DNA from 3 places in the Providencia sp. PROV208 genome. Region 2 is predicted to be linked to each of the others. Evidence: predicted binding sites of a transcription regulator. Region 2 holds the regulator's gene; each other region holds the start of a gene.
The links. The regulator LexA, encoded in region 2, represses DNA repair genes until DNA is damaged. The targets are predictions, from matches to a motif close to TNCTGTATGTACATACAGNA.
Positions count from the first base shown of each region.

Region 1: the regulator LexA is predicted to act here: its motif matches at 1,422-1,441, upstream of sulA (SOS-induced cell division inhibitor SulA).
Region 3: the regulator LexA is predicted to act here: its motif matches at 1,974-1,993, upstream of PR766_RS12985 (metal-dependent hydrolase).

Region 1 covers NZ_JAMPNS010000010.1:226,426-229,716, forward strand. Annotated here, with positions in the region: gene ompA (porin OmpA) at 1-483, opposite strand, end outside; gene sulA (SOS-induced cell division inhibitor SulA) at 838-1,404, opposite strand; gene PR766_RS08830 (TfoX/Sxy family DNA transformation protein) at 1,638-2,240, shown strand; gene yccS (YccS family putative transporter) at 2,315-3,291, opposite strand, start outside.
Region 2 covers NZ_JAMPNS010000017.1:26,771-30,061, reverse strand. Annotated here, with positions in the region: gene zur (zinc uptake transcriptional repressor Zur) at 158-676, shown strand; gene lexA (transcriptional repressor LexA) at 902-1,519, opposite strand; gene PR766_RS13795 (diacylglycerol kinase) at 1,658-2,032, opposite strand; gene plsB (glycerol-3-phosphate 1-O-acyltransferase PlsB) at 2,157-3,291, shown strand, end outside.
Region 3 covers NZ_JAMPNS010000016.1:75,576-78,866, reverse strand. Annotated here, with positions in the region: gene PR766_RS12990 (L-cystine transporter) at 1-1,201, opposite strand, end outside; gene PR766_RS12985 (metal-dependent hydrolase) at 1,368-1,958, opposite strand; gene hxpB (hexitol phosphatase HxpB) at 2,150-2,815, opposite strand; gene PR766_RS12975 (YniB family protein) at 3,119-3,291, shown strand, end outside.

The DNA of each region.
Region 1 (3,291 bases), on a different contig from region 2:
GATAGCATACTCAAGACCCAGTGCGTAAACTGGAGAAACGCCAGTGTCAGTTTCTTTACCAACGCCGTTAACTTTAGCTTCTGTACGGTAAACCATACCACCCAGACGAGTATAAACGTCTAAGTCTTCCATTACTGGATAGCTCAGTTTGGTAGTCAGAGAAACGCCCATAGAAGAAACGCTACCTGCGTTGTCACCTTTGTACTTCATTTTACCAAACCAGTCATAGCCCATTTCGAAGCCCATGTACTGGTTGTATTGGTAACCTGCGTACAGACCCGCACCTAATTGGTCACGAGTTTTTTTACCGGTACCAACAGAAGTTTCATCTCCTGCAGCATCTTCAAAAGTAAATTTAGCGTGCTCGTAGTGAGACCAACCTAATTTACCACCAGTATACCAAGTGTTATCTTTTGGAGCTGCTTGTGCAACAGTTGCGAATGCTGCTACTGCCACTGCTACCGCGATAGCTGTCTTTTTCATTTTTACGCCTCGTTATCATCCAATATTGGCTTGGCTTCGTGAGCCTTATTATTTGCCATTGGTTCAATTTACTTGCTAGGTTCAGCTGACATTATCCACAAAAATTTACGAAAAGTAAAAAAATAATGTCATACGCTTAACAGGCTAAAGTCTACAACGAACTCCAAAAGATACAAGTATGGTAAGCAATAAAGGTTAAAAAAAGTCTTTTTTTATCCCTGAAATCAGAGAGATAAATATATTGTACATTTTATCGCTAATTAATCTATCCTATTGTTTTTAATGTATTTTAGTGTTTTATTTAACAACGATATTACTCAACTTAAAATTTAGTAAGAAAAATCTTATTATTGATCAATGAATCTTATTGGAGTGAATCTTTAAAAGGTTTTGATGTCTAGTGGTCATCTGAATTGTATTATATGTTTTTTCTGGTCTCATAATGAATCCCATAGAATGACCTACTTCAGCGGCATTTTGTAAAAGAATAAAATCTTGCTCACTTATTTCTGGTAACCATCCTAATACGACACTGTAATTACCGCTTCTCAATGCTTTTTCCATTGCATCAATAGTTGTAATTGAGTCAACTTGGTTGAGTTGCATAATTTTATTTGCAGGAAGTCCCGCTTGTTCCACCCAATGTTTACTCAGTTTTTTCTCAGGACTCAACCATAATAACCAGCGTGATTGAATACCAAACTGGCGTAGCATTGGTAGCAATATGTAATCCATGACTGGGTGCTGTTCATTATAAACTAGCTCACTCACCATACCTTGTTGCATAGCGCCATTTACACTATTCATCGTTGAACTAGCACTAGTCACGTTACTATCTGTAAGGTGATCACGTGTGAAGTTATCATTAGTAAAACGATTAAGAGAATGTTCTGCTGTGTTGTTCCAAGAATAGATGCTCATAATTCACCTCGCTACAATGCTGTATGGACATACAGTAACTGTATATTTATACAATATCAAGGCTATTTTTACAAAGCGCTTCGCAACTTTTCGGTTTTTATGTGAGTTCTACTTGGCATTTTTAACTGAAACTTTAAAATCGATTAAACATAATTATATGTAAAAACAATTGTTTTTAATTGTTTAGGCTTCAAGGACGATAGTACTTTTTTTATTCATAAGGAGATGAAAAAGTGTCATTACAAAACGAAAGAAGTTCCCTTTTGCAACAAATTTTGAGCAAATTTGGGGTACTAAAAAAGAAGAACCATTTTGGTGGATATTGTTTGTGTATTGATAGTGCACTTGTTGGATTGGTATTGGATGACCAGTTTTATGTACGAGGGTGTCTGTTTTCTCGCAGTTACTTTGAATCTGTGGGATTCGAACGGTTGGTCTACAGTAAAAGGGGTATACCTTTAGAGATGAGATATTATCGACTCCCTGAAGATGTTTGGTGTGATTCATCAATATTGAGTCATATTATCGAGCTTGCTTACCGTTCGGCGATAGAGGAAAACCAACAAAAAGAATCGGCGGCTGTTCGTATTAAAGATTTGCCTAATATGAATATGGCAATGGAAAGAGCATTAGGTAAAATTGGCATTTTCCATGCCGAGGAGCTGGCATTGATTGGCGCTAAAGCGTGTTTTTTGAAGTTAAAACAGCACGGTAAGCAAAGACCGAGTGTCAAGCAATTGATTGGATTGGCTGCGGCAATCGAAGGTTGTCACAGTGAAGTATTACCTTCTCAAACCCGGCAAGAGTTGATTAACTGGTTTAACAGCGTGAACTGATTTTCAGTTTACCTATGAAGATAATTGCGGGCATTGACTACTGGTTAGTTTTAATGCCCGCTCATCAGTTTATTTTATGACAAACTGATTTGTTTAATCATTGATTTTATCTCAGGAATTAATTCGATCAGTAACTTAGTTTGCTCCATGATTAAAACTGTTTTTTCATCGTCATCACTGGAGGCGTGGTCAATGCGTTGGAGTAAACTGACTCTTAATCGCTCTGATTTTTCATCAATAATTGCTGGATCTAACGATGTGACTTGAATGGATGATTCGATGTAGCAAATCGCATCGTTTAATAATGTTAAGTTTGCATCGTTTTGCATTTTTTCTCGGTGGGCACCGAGCGCTGAAATATAACCCAGTAATGTATGGTTCAGACACAATAAACGGAATGCCTGTTCTTGTGTAATTTGGTATGACTTAGGATCAGAAGCCATATTTGAGACAACGGAGGCAAACTCTGCATCAGAGTTGTGAGCATCTCGCCTCGCAATACGGTACTCCAAACTATTATCTTTGCCTTGATAATACTGTTGTAAAATAGCGTCTAAGTAACGGCAGTTACTATCCATCGTCTTTTGAATCACTTGGGGTAATTGTCGAAACTTCCAGTCAGGCCAAATGAAACTAACGGCAAGCAGTGCAATGAAGCAACCAATTAAGGTATCGATGATTCGAGGCAAGGCGACCTCAAACCCTTCACCCAGTAAATTGAAGCAAAAAAGCACAAGTAATGTAATAAATAGTGTGGCTTGAGCGTATTGGCTGCTACGGAACATGAAAAATAGCAATCCAGTGACCACGATTAAGGCGAGCTGCCCTTCAATAGATGGCACGATATTAAGTAGTGGTAAGCCAATCGCAATCCCTAATAGGGTACCAATAATTCGCAGTGCAAGGCGGCGCTTAGTTGCATTATAGTTGGGTTGGCAAACAAATAAGCTGGTCAGTAGGATCCAATAGCCTCTTTCTAAATCAAATAGTTGAATAATCAGGTAGCCAGTGCAGAGTAAAACAGACATTCTGACCGCATGACGAAAGAGGG
Region 2 (3,291 bases):
TTATTAACCATACGTTTATTAAAGTTAAAACTCTGTATTAATTGTAGGGAAAATTGTTTATTCCATAAACATCATTTCAAACGCAACAGGAGCCGAAGTTATGATAAACTAAACAGTAATAAACATTTGAAGCGCTATTTAGGTGGGGCCAGACAAGATGACAATAATCAGTGAAGATATGCTGCTTACGACGGCCGAACGTATTTGCCAGTCTCGAGGTGTTCGTTTAACTCCACAAAGAGAAACGGTTTTACGACTAATTGCACAGCAACATGGGGCGATTAGTGCCTACGACCTTCTTGATTTGCTGCGTGAAATAGAACCTCAAGCTAAACCCCCTACTGTTTACCGCGGCTTAGAGTTCCTAATGGAACAAGGGTTTATCCATAAAATTGAATCCACAAACAGTTATGTGGTCTGCCACCATGTGGATAATCCAAGCCATATCTCAGTGATGTTGATTTGTGATAATTGTGGGAATGTGACGGAAAGTGATTGTACAACCATAGAAAAGGCTATTAGTACGCTTGCTGAAGAAAATCATTTTCATCTCAGGCATACCGTTGTAGAAAACCATGGTTTATGTCAAAAATGCGTTGAAATCACCAGTTGCCAAGATCATGAACATTGCGATCATGACCATCAGCCCCCATCTAATCCAAAGAAAAAACCGTAAAAAACCTATCAGCAAAGGTTAATAAGATTAACGTCTCGCGCCATAGCTATAATAGATAACAACCTAATGGCAGAGGCAATAGATAGATAGATAGATAGAGCGAAGTGAATAAGAGTTATATGGCTATATAAAAAGAAAAGCCTATATAAACGGAAGAACAATATAAAGAAAAAACACCCGATAAAAAGAGATATTGAGTCTGCTACCAGACTCAATCACTCATCATCAATGCCAATCGCTATTACGGATAACCCCAACAGCTAACCCTTCAATAGTAAAATTCTGTTCGCGTAAATCAACAACGATTGGCGCAAACTCAGGGTTTTCAGCAATCAATTCAACGCGATTGCCTTGTTGTTTAAAGCGCTTAACGGTGACTTCATCCTCGATACGAGCCACAACTATTTGTCCATTATGGACATTCTGAGTTTTATGCACCGCGAGTAAATCACCATCCATGATGCCGATATCCTTCATCGACATACCATTCACACGCAATAAAAAATCCGCATGAGGTTTAAATAACTCTGGGTCAACTTGGTAGTGACTTTCAATATGTTCTTGTGCAAGCAATGGTTCGCCGGCGGCGACACGCCCAATCAGAGGAAGCCCTAAATCTTCGGTTTCTTCTTCTAACAACAGACGAATGCCTCTGGAAGCTCCAGAAACAATTTCAATAACCCCTTTACGAGCTAAGGCTTTTAAATGTTCTTCTGCCGCATTAGGCGAACGAAATCCCAAACTTGCTGCTATTTCAGCGCGTGTTGGTGGCATGCCCGTCTGCGAAATGTGGTCACGCACCAGATCGTAAACTTGCTGCTGTCGAGCTGTCAGTGCTTTCATCCCGTTCCCCTGTTTGTTTATACAGTCAAACTGTGAGTATATACAGGTAAATGGGGATTGGGAACTGTTAAATTAGCCAAAATCTGTAATTTATTGCTGAATTCTTTGCTTTTTCTCTCTTTTGTTATTTTTAGACTATTAAAGTGCGAAATAACGTTCCCAGAGAACGGTAGCCCAAATAAATAACGCCAATCCAATGGTGACAAAGACCGCAGCGGAGCCAATATCTTTTGCTCGGCCCGATAATTCATGATATTCCGTGCCAACACGGTCAACAACGGCTTCAATAGCGCTGTTTATTAACTCGACGATCGCGACTAAAACCACTGAACCTATCAGTAAAATTCTATCAATTTGGCTAATGTCCAAGTAAAAAGCTATAATTATCGCAATGATAGCAGCAACCGCTTCCTGCCTAAATGCGGCTTCATTCACCCATGCTGCCTTTAAACCCTTAAGGGAGTACCCAGCTGCTTTGATAACTCGCGTGAGTCCCTTAGTTTGACTTGCCATATTTTTTCCTTAATTTTTAAACAATAATCAACTTTTGCAGTCAAAGTGAATTATCGATAACAGATCTAAACACTGCTTTCTGATATGATTGCGCAGCATTACTAACAAGAGGCTATAATCGTTTATGTCACTATGGCGTAAAATATATTACAACACGTTGAATTTACCACTGAAATTATTGGTAAAAAGTAAACTAATTCCAACGGACCCGATAACAGAGTTGCAGCTTGATCCAAACAAGCCAACGCTGTACGTTTTGCCATATCACTCAAAGTCCGACCTTCTCACGCTTCGCCAACAATGCTTAGCGATTGGTTTACCTGATCCTCTCGTGGATAACGACATCAATGGCACCCAGCTCCCTGCCTATGTGTTCATTGATGATGGTCCGCGTGTATTCCGTTACTACTCTCCAGATCCACGTAAAGAGTCAGTAAAAATATTCCATGCGTATCTTGATTTGCATAAAAATAATCCAAATCTAGATATTCAAATGCTGCCAGCATCGGTCATGTTCGGGCGAGCGCCTGGACGCGAAGGCCATAAGCCTGCACCCCTGAAATTACTAAACGGTGTGCAAAAATTCTTCGCCGTCCTTTGGTTAGGGCGCGATAGCTTTGTGCGTTTTTCACCCAGTATTTCACTGGGTCAAATGGCGCAAGAGCATGGTACCGACACGATTATTGCCAATAAACTCGCTCGTGTGGCGCGTATTCATTACTCTCGCCAACGTTTGGCGGCTGTCGGTCCAAAACTGCCTGCACGTTATGAGCTTTTTAATAAATTGCTTTCTTCTAAAGCGATTGAAAAAGCCGTCGAAGATGAAGCTCGCAGCAAAAAAATTCCATTACAAAAAGCCCAGCAAAATGCCGTGGCGATGATGGAAGAGATCGCCGCTAACTTCTCATATGAAGCAGTACGACTCACTGACCGAGTTTTAGGTTGGACATGGAACCGCTTGTATCAAGGGATTAACGTTCAGCATGCTGAACGTGTTCGTCAATTGGCTCAAGATGGTCATGAAATTGTCTATGTGCCGTCCCATCGTAGCCACATGGACTACTTGCTGCTTTCATATGTTCTCTATCATCAAGGGCTGGTACCACCGCACATTGCAGCTGGTATTAACCTCAATTTCTGGCCAGCAGGTCCCATTTTCCGCCGTTTAGGGGCATTCTTTATTCGTCGTACGTTTAAAGGCAATAAACTCTATTCTACCGTATTCCGCGAATACCTCAGTGAGCTCTTTGCTCGCGGCT
Region 3 (3,291 bases), on a different contig from region 2:
GTACAATCAGTGCAGCAAACGTTGCACCACCACCCACACCTGCGACACCCGCAGAGCTGATAGTCACAATACCGACTAAAGTCGCGATCCACAGTGGGTCAAATGGATTGATACCCATTGTTGGTGCCACCATAACCGCTAACATGGCAGGGTAGATACCTGCACAACCGTTTTGACCGATAGTTGCACCGAAAGACGCAGAGAAGCTGGCGATCGATTCTGGTACACCAAAGCGGCGAGTTTGCGTTTCAATATTCAGTGGAATACTTGCAGCACTCGAACGGCTAGTAAAGGCGAATGTCAGTACAGGACCTGCTTTCTTAAAGAATTTAATCGGATTTAAACCGGTTGTCGCAATTAAGACACCGTGAATCACAAACATAATGGCTAATGCCACGTATGATGCAACCACAAAGGTACCTAAATTAATGATGTCAGCTAAATTCGAGCTTGCGACCACTTTGATCATCAGTGCCATCACACCATAAGGCGTTAAGCGCATGACTAAGCGGACTAATTTCATTGCCCAAGCCTGCATCACATCGATAGCCGCTAATGCTTTTTCACCACGTTCTTTATCATCTTTGAACAGTTGCAGTGCCGCTACTCCTAAGAATGCAGCAAAAATAACCACACTAATAATAGATGTTGGGCTTGCACCTGTTAAATCAGCAAACGGGTTTTTCGGGATAAAGGACAGGATCAATTGCGGAACGGTTAAATCCGATACTTTACCAATGTAATTTGTTTCAATGGCAGCTAAACGTGCAGTTTCAGATTGACCTTGGACTAACCCTTCAGCAGTTAAGCCGAACAAGTTAGCAATCAAGATACCGATTAGAGCAGCGATAGCGGTTGTGAACAGCAGTGTGCCAATGGTTAAAAAGCTGATTTTCCCTAAAGAAGATGCCTTATGGAGTCTAGCTACTGCACTCAGAATTGAGGCAAATACCAGAGGCATAATCACCATTTGTAATAGTTGAACATAACCATTACCAACGATATTAAACCAAAGAATGGAGTCTTTTACCGTTTGGTGACCAGAACCATACACCAGGTGCAGTCCCACACCATAAGCAACACCGAATACCAGACCCAGTAAGACTTTTTTGGATAGGCTCCAACCATTCGATCCGAGTTTTGCTAACAGTATTAAAAGTGCTACGAAAACGAGCACATTGATAATCAGGGGAATATTCATTCCGCACTCCAAATTGTAATTATTTTACATAATGATTCTTGTTGTTAATCCTTAATAGGTATAAGGATTTCGTTTCTTCTAACAACTGGTTATATGATATCAGTTGAAGTTAGTCATTACTTATAATCAAAAGTTATAATTTAGGTTGATTTATACTTACAGTATATTACAAAAGTGATGTTTTTGTCGGTAAGTGTATATTTATCTGATTATTAAAATAATTTAGTACGCTTTCTATTTGCTGGAACCAGTCAGCTGGATGCCCTGCGGGTATAAGCACCGCACAGACGGTCAAAAGCACGGCAATAAAGCGTTCTCCGCGTTTACTAGATTTACCGCGTAGAACGGGAAAACAGAAACGTAATGGTAATGGCCATAAAAATGGGACACCGGATGGCGTCAGCATATCGGCAATTAAATGGCTCATATAACCAAGTAAAAACGCTTGGATAAGGTCAGGGGGTAAATCCCAATAATGGGGTAACCATTGATAGCTGGAAATCAGCAAAATTAGCCATGCAATAAGGCTATGCGTAAAGCCTCGATGACCGCAGAGCTTGGATATGGGAATAGAAATAATACGAAAAAGTCGCCCAAGAATGGATGATGGATGGTCGATATCCGGCAATAAGGCACCCAGCAAAACGCCTGGCACCATATGCAACCAATCACCCTGAGCGAACTCTGGCGTAATTTGCAGTTTATGAGCCATTATGAGTGAGGCGACAGAAAAAAGCAGGTGCCCTTCAGCAGTCATGGTGGATAAAATACCATCTGTTTATCTATACAGTAGGCGGGCAGTATAATGGGTTTGAGCGGAATTTGGTAGAGGGTGAGAGTTAAAAAAACTCTTATTTATTAGCTAATAACCGTAGATTTTTATACTTTTCAAAATTTCCCCTACGCAAATAATGTAGGGGAAAGAAATCATCACTAATTCATTTAAGATTAACGTAAATTTTCTGGACGTAAATCATTTAATGAAGCGAGTTTGACATCTGCCAAACCCCAGCGTGGGTCATTGAAGTGCTTGTTATCAGGAACCACGATAGAGCGCATTCTTGCGGCTTTTGCTGCAATCATGCCATTAAAGGAATCTTCCAATGAAACGCAGTGAATAGGCTTTGTCGATAATTCTGCTGCGGCTTTTAAATAAACTTCAGGATGGGGTTTGCTTAAAGGCAATTTTGCTGCGGAAACAACCGCAGAAAAATAATGGCGAATATCAAATAAATTCAGTACCTTCTCCAACATGTAATCCGGAGATGCTGATGCTAACGCAATTTTTAAATCCATTGAACGGCATAACTCTAATGCATGTTGGACACCGGGCAACAATGGGCGTTTCTCTTCGACTAAGCCAATGACTCTGTCAATAATACGCTGTTTTGCCTCTTCTAAACTGCAGCCTTGCCAAGGGGATGCGTTATACCAAAGTTCAACAACGTGGTCGATACGCAAACCGAGGGTATCTGGAAGCGTGTGCTTGATGGATAAATCAACCCCTAACTCTGCAAATACTTCATCTTCTCCCTGTTCCCAGAAAGGTTCCGAGTCAATCAGCAAACCATCCATATCAAAGATAACAGATTGGATAGGTAATTTATGATACATAGCAAACTCCATTCATTTAGATACCCATTTGAAAATAGGGTATGGGGGCTGTCGCTGCATTTTAATCACAGTCAATTTAGTGTCTAAAACTATTCTAACAAGCCATGACTTTCGGTTATAGAGATATATGTGCTATCACATGATTTTATTGAAAATTTGAATTTAGCGGGTGATATGAATGCAATTAAATTTTTGAATAATCCGAAACTCAATTTTTAACTATCATTTTTTTATAGAAATTTGGAGCCAGCAAATATTATCGGCTATGATTAGCGTAGAAAAAAACTCTGAGGAATAGTTGTAATGAATTACCACAAGGCAAATTCTCTTGCGATTGGCAAACGTATTTTGGGCTGGATCGTATTTTTTGTAGCATTAATTTCTACGTTAGCATCATTAATTAAACTCGCTGCTCTGAAAGGAATTCAAGGTGAAGGGATCAATGCGGTTGCTAATGATTTTGTGAAATTGATGGC